3 regions of the Pseudolactococcus yaeyamensis genome follow, and region 1 is predicted to be linked to each of the others. Evidence: predicted binding sites of a transcription regulator. Region 1 holds the regulator's gene; each other region holds the start of a gene.
What was found. The regulator CtsR, encoded in region 1, represses protease genes until heat stress. The targets are predictions, from matches to a motif close to TTGGTCAAAAAAGGTCAAANA.
Positions count from the first base shown of each region.

Region 1 (3,286 bases):
ATTGATAATCGCCTCTTGTAGCTGTTCATCAAGTTGTACGGCTTTTTTATCTAGCTTGCTTTGCTCAGATAGATTATTTTTAGCCGAAATTTTAACCGCTGCCGCTGCTTCATCAAGTAAGTCAATGGCTTTATCCGGCAGTCTACGACTTGGCAGATAGCGAACGCTGAGCTGAACGGCTGCCTTGACCGCATCTGGATCAAATTTAACTTGATGATAAGTTTCAAATTTGCTTTGCAGGCCTTCTAGAATAGCAATAGATTCGTCTACTGACGCTTCTTCGACCGTAACTTTCGCAAAGCGACGTTCTAAGGCAGCATCTTTTTCGATGTATTTTTGGTACTCGTTAAAAGTCGTCGCACCAATCAGCTGAAACTCGCCACGCGCGAGTGCAGGTTTCATAATATTTGAGGCATCCGTAACGGAATCTGTACCGCCACCAGCACCAACAATCGTATGCAATTCGTCAACGAAAACAATTGTTTTTGCGTCTTGGCTGACTTCATCGACAATAGCTGTCATGCGGTCTTCAAATTCCCCACGGAATTTAGTACCAGCAACGACATTGGCGATGTTGAGTGACATGAGTCGTACGCCTTCCATATTCGCAGGGATATTGCCAGCAATCATACGTTGCGCCAGACCTTCGATAATGGCAGATTTACCAACACCGGGCTCACCAACAAGAACCGGATTATTTTTCGTACGACGACTCAAAATATGAACCACGCGCTCAATTTCCTTATCACGTCCAATCATCGGGTCAATGCGACCTTGTCTGGCATCTTCAGTCACGTCACGCGCCACTGAATCAAGGGTCGGTGTGATACTTGTCGCCGAAACACCTGATGCGATGTCTCGTTTCCCCATTGGTGTGACAGCTTTTTTCATTATCTTTTTAACGTTCATATTACCAAGCTCAATCAAATCTTTAACGATTTCAGTAATCTTGATTTTATGGAGTTCTAAGATTTTCTTGGCAACATTGTCATCATCTGTCAAAATCACATAGAGAAGATGCTCAGAACCTGTTTCAGCCAAATGATTTTGTGCTGCAAGTGCATCCGCTTCAAGTAAGAGTTGTTCTACCTTAGGTGAAAACTGAATACTTTGAATTGCTTGTGTTTTCTCAGGTAATTGATGCTGTTCGATTTCATCAAGCGCCATCTCAATCGTCACATCGTGGTCTGTTAGAATGTTTTGGCCAAAACTATCGTTGCTCGACAAAATACCCGCCAAAATGTGTGTGGTTTCTGCATAGTCATAACCATTTCCTGCCGCAAAAATGCGAGCAGTCTTGAGAATATCTTCAAGTAGGTGTGTATAATGTTGTGTCATTTATCGTTATTTTCCTTAGTTATAGGGTCACAAGAGACTGGCTGTGTACACCTTTAGTCCATCTTATCCAGTCGATGAATCATTGAGGTTAATAAAATAGCGCGTTGTAAGTCTGTCACGACCGGATGACTTAGCGTTGCAAGCAAGAGATTGCCTTCACGTTCTGTCACAATTTTTTCATTGAACATCAACTGCATGAGATCTTGTACCCTGCTGATGGTCATTTTTTCCGGCATTTTATTCAAAATGTCCATTAAGAAATCATGCGCATCAGAATATTGAATTCTAACAATTCGAATGTAACCGCCACCGCCACGTTTACTTTCAACTTCAAAGCCTTTTGGTAAGGTAAAACGTGTCTTAATGACATAGTTAATCTGACTCGGCACAACGCCAAAATGTTCTGCAATTTCTGAGCGTCGAATTTCAATTCCCGCTGCCTGAGCAAGCAACTCCTTGAGGTACTTCTCTATCATATCTGATGTGTTTGTCACAATTTCTCCTTTCTGCGATTTCACGAAGTAAAATCTTGAAACTTGACCTACGCTAACGCTCCGCCCAAGCTGGGTCATTCGAGAATTATACTCAGTTAAGTAAAGAAAGTAAACAAAATTTTTGAGATATTTTTCGTCAATTCGAGCCGTACAGGCGTACGTCAAGACTCGTCAACGAAGAAGTGACGGAAAATAGCCAAAAATGTTTGCTTTATTTGCTTAGCTGAGTATAATGTCCGTTCAAAGTCTTTCTGCGATTTCACTTCGTGAATTCTTGAAACTTGACCTGCGCTAACGCTCCGTCCAAGCAATAACAGTCACTCAGCATTGGTCAATAAAGATTGCTTAATCATTTGACAATTACTAACTCATATTTGATATTGTTTCTGACCTTGTTTGACCATTGTATCATTTTTTTGAGTGTTTTGCTACTTTCAAGCCTCTTAAAACCTCTTGTAAAAGGGCTTCGCTTAACTGCTTGATTCATAAAACATAACACTCACATACTTTGTATTCAGACAACCCCTATCTATTGTCGAACGATCTATATCTAAACAAACAAAAAACCATCCTCTAATTTAGATGGCTTTATTGTGTTTATATCTTCTAACAATTACTTAGAAGATACTTTGATAATTTCCACCTCCATTTCACCAACTGGCAACGGAATCGTGACTTTATCACCGGTTTTACGGCCAATCAGCGCTGCCGCAATGGGAGATTCATTTGAAATTTTACCATTGAAGGGATCAGCCTCAGCAGACCCAACAATTTTATAAGTTTCTTGTTCATCTTCGCCAATTTCAACAAAAGTAACCGTTTTGCCAAGTGCGACTTCATTGCGTTTCACACCGGCATTGTCAACAATCTCAGCGTTACGAATCATCGTTTCTACTGTTGCAATACGACCTTCAACGAAAGCTTGTTCATCTTTTGCTGCTTCGTACTCCGAGTTTTCTGATAAATCGCCATAAGAACGTGCGACTTTAATTCGTTCAACAACTTCCGCACGTTTAACGAGTTTGAGATTGTCTAATTCTGTTTCTAATTCTTCAAAGCCCTCACGGGTCATTTGATAGTTTTTTGTATCTACCATAATCTAAGATGTTGAGTCACTGATTGTGGGCACGTCTAACACGATATCAATAACCGTTACGCAGTCACAAGTAATGAAACTCATCTCCTTTCACTCTTTTAAATTTAGTCTTATTGTGCTTCTTCTGTGTCTGATGCTACCAATTTGTCATTAACATATTTTTGGACATTCACATCATGCTCAGCCTGAGTTTCTGAGAAATAAACCTTACCAGTCGTGACATCTGCCACGAAATACAAGTCATCATTATCTGTCGGCTCCACCGCAGCCCTGATTGCTGACAAACTTGGATTGGTCACAGGGCCCGGACCATAACCAGGATGAAGATACAAGTTAAACGGTGAGTCTAACGCTGTGT
Region 1 is NZ_BAAGGP010000040.1:2,145-5,430, forward strand. It holds gene ACYQ21_RS08815 (ATP-dependent Clp protease ATP-binding subunit) at 1-1,338, opposite strand, end outside; gene ACYQ21_RS08820 (CtsR family transcriptional regulator) at 1,392-1,835, opposite strand; gene greA (transcription elongation factor GreA) at 2,446-2,928, opposite strand; gene mltG (endolytic transglycosylase MltG) at 3,039-3,286, opposite strand, start outside.

Region 2 (3,286 bases), on a different contig from region 1:
AGCCCATCGCTCAGAGTTTGAAATGTTACCTTTGAATTATGAATCAAGTTATGGGAAGACAAGTTGGAATTATCAACGTCTCTTACAAGAACTAGGTAAGACAGAAGCTGAGTTAGAACAAGACTTGTCTGATCTGCAAACTCAAGCAGAGGAATTAAAAGACCCTTACGGTGTTAGTAAATTTGAACTGACTCAGACAGGCGACCGAACAGCTAAGCTAGATTACTTTATCTGGAACAAGACCAAAGACCATCGCTATATCGACCCAACCGAGACTTTCTATGTTAAATTAAGTGGCTGTAAATTTAGCACAACGCCGCCGGGTGTAGATAGTACGCCAACCTATGCCAAATTTACAATGGGTACAGAACTGTCTGAAATTATCATTGATGATTTTTCAGAATCAGATAAAACGATTTCGGCTTACTTAGAATCTACCACCCCCTGTCTGAAAGTGGTATCTTGTTGAGCAATATGGATAAATCAACCTACACAACGGGCGATAATCGTTTAATGGGTGCTTTTCCTGTACGCATGAAAGAGGATGTTTTTGGTCGCCAACAGATTCGTCAGTTTGATGAAATCAGAATTCAAAATGATTTTTTCAAAAAAGTCACACCTAATGTCTTCAATACAGACTTAACAGTTTATGAAGCGGGGGATAAAAATGATGTCGACTTTCTTGCGGATGGTATCTCAGGAACGCGAGGGGATTCCGTTGAGTTTGCGGATAGTTTTTGGCGTATTCTTTATGTAGATGACCAAGGACATGCTCTTATCATTAGAGAGAGGTCTTTAGGGGAGTTAAATAATTTTAATGCGAAAATTACAGGTTCTCAAAACGGACAATTTTGGCAAAACGAAGACAAGTCAAGAGGCTATCAAGAAAGTCAACTAAAAACAGTCATTGATAACTATTATGAGAGCGATATCAAAGATACCTATTGGGAAGACTATGTGTCGAAAGTGACGGTACAAGACCCAACGTTTAAGGAATTTTTAGATAAAGACCTGATACCAAAAGAACATAGATTTTCCGATGAGCTGTCTAAAGTGCTAGATAATTTTAACCTTGCCTATGAGCGTGGGATTCTTGGATTAGGCAAAGGACCAGAGGTAAACAATCTTAGTTACGGTAATCTCCAACAAACTGAGAATCGTTTCCCGATTAAAATTGGCACAGGTACTAAACAAGCCTTTGCTTTAAATTTTGCGGATATGAACACTTTTGAGATGGAACCTAAGTATTCTGCCACTCCTAGTACGGGGAGTAATGGCGTACCTTTGATTTTATTTAATCTTTTACAACAGGAAATATTGGAAGAATATAATCCATACGGTAAACAGTATAAGATGTGGTTACGCTCCGCTGAAACTCTCTCGACGACCTATGAATATCCAATACAAAAATTGACGAGAGATGCTGGACCTGGAACGACATATGTTGCAGTACCCGCACTTGTCCTAGAAGACTCAGAAGGCCCACCACCTCCCCCAAGCACGACCCCACCGAGTACAACACCACCCCCAAGTACGACTACGCCACCGAGTACCACAACACCACCGAGTACCACTACGCCACCGAGTACCACTACACCCCCAAGTACGACTACGCCACCGAGTACCACAGCACCTCCAAATACAACGACGCCCCCAAGTACGACACCATTACCAACAACCTCAGGTAATCAACCCAAACTGCCATTTACGGGAGAGCTAGAGGAAAAACTCGCCATCGGCATCAGCATTGGTCTTGTTGCTTTTATAGGTGTTATCTTCGTTTTAGAAAAAAGAAATAAAGTAGAAAAATAAACAATGCTTAGGCAGACTAGCTGCTGAAAAGTAAAATAATAGTGTTTCGAGCTGACATTGCGCTTGAAACGCTATTTTTTAGAGGCTTTTTGTCTCAGCTTTTTTTGCATCTAAAAATGATTTTAAATGAGCATTTTTCTTGAAAATAGATTACAATAAGCATATAATATGATTAAAGGTCAAATTTGGTCAAACGACCATTTACCTTTTAATAAATAAAAAAATCAAGGATTTTCTCAATATTTTGAAGTCTTCTTTATACTTTTAAAACATTGGGAAATACTTGCAACCTGTAAAGGAGTTACCGTCTATGCTCTGTCAAAATTGTCAATTAAATGAAGCAACGATTCACCTCTACACAAATGTAAATGGTGTCAAAAAACAAAATGATCTCTGTCAAAATTGTTATCAAATCATGAAAGCCGGCGGGCCGACCAATCTTTTCGATGGTAGCAGTCAAGGCGTGACCAACCAGTCAGATTCTAACTACAATCCCTTTGATGATCTTTTTGGTACATTAGGAGACAGCCTAAACCGACCTAATGGTCGCCCAGATAGTGCCACACCGCCAACGCAGTCTGGTCGTGGTGGCAATGGTGGTCAACCGCCTCGTGCCCGCGGTGGTAATGCGCAACCTAAAGGCATGCTAGAGGACTTCGGGTTCAACGTGACTGAAAGCGCACGTAAAGGCGAGATCGACCCAGTCATTGGGCGAGATCAGGAAATTACACGCGTGATTGAAATACTCAATCGTCGAACTAAAAATAACCCTGTCTTAATTGGCGAACCCGGTGTTGGTAAAACAGCTGTTGTTGAAGGTTTAGCCCAAAAAATCGTCGATGGCGATGTCCCTCAAAAACTACAAAATAAAGAAGTTATTCGTCTTGATGTTGTGAGCCTTGTTCAAGGAACAGGCATCCGTGGTCAATTTGAAGAACGGATGCAAAAATTGATGAAAGAAATCTCAGATCGCAATGATGTGATTCTTTTCATTGATGAAATCCATGAAATCGTGGGGGCTGGTTCTGCTGGTGATGGCAATATGGATGCAGGTAACATTTTGAAGCCTGCATTGGCACGTGGTGACTTACAACTAGTCGGTGCAACGACCTTGAATGAATATCGGATTATTGAAAAAGATGCGGCACTTGAACGTCGGATGCAACCAGTTAAGGTTGATGAACCTTCTGTCGATGAAACGATTACCATTTTACGTGGCATTCAAAAACGCTATGAAGACTATCATCATGTGACATATACCGATGAAGCGATTGAACAGGCAGCCATCTTATCTAATCGTTATATCCAAGAACGTTTCTTGCCTGACAAGGCTATTGACTTGTTAGATGAGTCCGGCTCTAAGAAAAATCTGACCTTGAAATTCGTTGACCCTCAGGAAATTGCCAAACGGATTCAGTCTTCTGAAGATGCAAAAAATGAAGCATTACGATCTGAAGACTTTGAAAAAGCTGCA
Region 2 is NZ_BAAGGP010000041.1:6,292-9,577, forward strand. It holds gene ACYQ21_RS09030 (hypothetical protein) at 1-469, shown strand, start outside; gene ACYQ21_RS09035 (hypothetical protein) at 475-1,812, shown strand; gene ACYQ21_RS09040 (ATP-dependent Clp protease ATP-binding subunit) at 2,123-3,286, shown strand, end outside.
Region 2: ACYQ21_RS09040 (ATP-dependent Clp protease ATP-binding subunit) is a predicted target of CtsR. The motif match lies at 1,988-2,008, and genes of this name have one in related genera.

Region 3 (3,286 bases), on a different contig from region 1:
TTCTACGACATAAATGCCGATATTCGGATTCGCTTTTTTGAGGATATGTGACACACCAGATATCGTGCCGCCAGTACCAGCACCTGCGACAAAGGCATCTAAACCATTTTCGCCGAAGGCGGCGATGATTTCAGGGCCGGTCGTTTCTTCGTGAATGCGTGGGTTGGCTGGATTTTCAAATTGTAAGGGTAAGAAGTAGCCATTGTCTTCAGCCAGTTCTTTGGCTTTGGCAATGGCAGCGCCCATGCCGCCAGCAGCGGGGGTTAAGACGAGTTCTGCGCCGTAAGCTTGGATGAGGCGACGACGTTCAATTGAGAAGGTTTCAGGGAGGACGATGATGACTTTGTAGCCAAGTGCTGCACCAACGAAAGCAAGACCAATCCCAGTATTACCAGAAGTTGGCTCAACGATAGTACCACCGGGTTTGAGGGAACCGTCAGCCTCAGCGGCACGAATCATGTTCAAGGCGATACGGTCTTTGACAGAACCGCCAGGATTAAAGGCCTCTAACTTGACATAGACATCAGCCGAGTCTTCGTCGACATGTCGCAATTTGACGATAGGTGTATCGCCAATTAAATCTGTAATATTGTCGTAAATTTTTGACATATCCGTGTCCTCCAAAATGTTAGTAAATAGTTTATAATACTATTATACAGCTTAAAAAAACTTTCGGCTTATCAAAAAACGAAAACGGGTATAAAAAAAATTTATGAAGATTAAACATATCACGCCGATGGGCTATTGTTACGGTGTTATCGACGCGATGGTTATCGCCAAGAATGTCGCGAAGAGTCCAGAATTACCGCGCCCTATCTATATTTTAGGCATGATTGTGCACAACCACCATGTGACGGAAAGCTTTGAAAAAATCGGTGTGCAGACGATAGACGGCGAAAATCGCTTAGCGATTTTAGAGAATATTGACCATGGTACTGTGATTTTTACAGCGCATGGCATTTCAGATGCCGTAAGACAGCGAGCCGCTGAAAAAGGATTAACGGTAGTCGATGCGAGTTGTCCGGATGTTTTGATAACGCATGAAATTGTCAAGAAACGCTTGGCAGATGGGTATGAGGTCATTTACATTGGCAAGAAAGGCCACCCGGAACCAGAAGGCGTATTAGGGATTGACCCTGACCGGATTCATCTCTTGTCTAATTTACAAGATTTAGAGGCGCTCAAATTAACGGGCAAAGTTTTCATGACCAATCAAACGACCATGAGCATGTGGGACGTGTCAGACATCATGGCAGCGGTGTATGAGAAATTTCCACAAGTCGTGGCGCATAGTGATATTTGTCAAGCAACATCTGAGCGCCAAGAGGCTGTTGCTGAGCAGGCGGTCGGGTGTGATTTGACAATCGTCGTTGGTGACCCACGTTCAAATAATACGAATCGTCTCGCAGAAGTCTCTCGAAATCAAGCTGGTGTGCCTGCTCACCGAGTGGCAGATGTCTCAGAAATCAAGCCAGAGTGGCTGACGCAGTTACCAGAGGATGCGACAGTTGCGGTTACCGCTGGCGCCTCGACACCAACTGCTATTGTCCGTGAAGTCATGGATTATTTGAAACAGTTTGATGACCAGACCGCACAAAGTCGTGTCACTTATGAAGATATTATTCCTCGTGGTGCCGTTCGTGATTTGACTAAAAAGCGGGAGAATCGCTTGCAAAAACTGCGGGAACAGGCATTTGAGGGAGATGCGTGACTTTGTTCCATAAAAAAGGAGTAACTTTTGCTATACTCATTTAAGTCAATAAAGTGAACAAATTTTTGAGATATTTTACGTCAATTCGAGGCGACAAGGCGTAGGCGTACAGGTGTACGTCAAGACTTGGTAACGAAGAAGTGACGGGAAATAGCCAAAAATGTTTGCTTTATTGGCTTAATTGAGTATATAATAAAGAAAGCAAAGTGCAGATGACCTCTTGTGGTTTAAATCTTTGACCATTTTTGACCAATGCGCTATAATGTATCTATACAAATAAAAAGGAGTTAATCACATGGCACTCATTCCTACAGTCATTGAACAATCAAGCCGCGGTGAACGCGCGTATGATATCTACTCACGTCTTTTGAAAGACAGAATTATTATGTTGACAGGTGAAGTTGAAGACAATATGGCTAATGCCGTCATTGCGCAACTTTTATTCTTAGATGCACAAGATTCGACTAAAGACATTTATCTCTATATCAATTCACCTGGTGGGTCAGTCTCTGCTGGTCTTGCGATTGTCGATACAATGAATTTCATTAAATCGGATGTTCAGACCATTGTCATGGGGGTTGCTGCGTCTATGGGAACAATCATCGCGTCTTCAGGGGCTAAAGGTAAACGTTTCATGTTGCCGAATGCTGAATACTTGATTCACCAACCAATGGGCGGTACTGGTGGCGGTACGCAACAAACAGATATGCAAATCGTTGCTGATCATTTGTTAAGAACCCGTAAAACATTGGAAAAAATCTTGGCAGATAATTCTGGTCAAACGGTCAATAAAGTCCATAAAGATGCCGAACGTGACCGTTGGATGTCAGCGGAGGAAACTTTAGAATATGGCTTCATTGATGAAATCATGAACCGTAATGGCTTGAAATAAGCAACTCTGATAGAAGCCTGAGCTTAATCGCTTAGGTTTTTTCGAGGGTTGGTCAGAAGTCTTAATTTTTGATATAATAGAGCTAATGTTGATAATTGATGAAAAAATAATAGAATTAGATGACTTGGCAGATAGGGTGGCGGTTGCGTTCATGAAGTTGGATGTGGTGGCAGATTTTAAGGCACGAAAACTGACCTTTGAATCCGATGCTAAGCTACAGCAAAAATTACAGACCTTAGAAGAAAATAAAGCCTACATCAGCTATCGACCTGAAATTTGTGCTTTGCAGCAGGAAATCTTAATGACTGACACCATTTACCAGCTGAAATTAGCGGAAAATGATGTGCAGATGGCGCTTTCGGAGTTGGCTAAAGCCATCTCCAGCGTGATTTCTGATGCCATCGTTGTCGACGAAAATCTTCCCCTAAAGAAAGGCGGTCACCATGGTAGGCATCATCACTGAGTTTGAAAAAACGGCAATTCCGCCACTCGAGATTGTGGGGCGGACAGCAATTTATGTTTTTTATAGCAGTTATAAATACGTGCGCCAATTGAGCCGGTTTGGCGATTTGGGGTATAGCAGCAAGAAAGCGCGCTATGCGCTGTTATATGTGGATACGGCGATGCTTGAAGCGGTTGTACCTAAACTCACGGCTTTGCATTTTGTTAAGGCTGTCAAGATT
Region 3 is NZ_BAAGGP010000051.1:10,621-13,906, reverse strand. It holds gene cysK (cysteine synthase A) at 1-609, opposite strand, end outside; gene ACYQ21_RS10095 (4-hydroxy-3-methylbut-2-enyl diphosphate reductase) at 713-1,711, shown strand; gene ACYQ21_RS10090 (ATP-dependent Clp protease proteolytic subunit) at 2,007-2,603, shown strand; gene ACYQ21_RS10085 (hypothetical protein) at 2,689-3,066, shown strand; gene ACYQ21_RS10080 (DUF2129 domain-containing protein) at 3,047-3,286, shown strand, end outside.
Region 3: ACYQ21_RS10090 (ATP-dependent Clp protease proteolytic subunit) is a predicted target of CtsR. The motif match lies at 1,944-1,964, and genes of this name have one in related genera.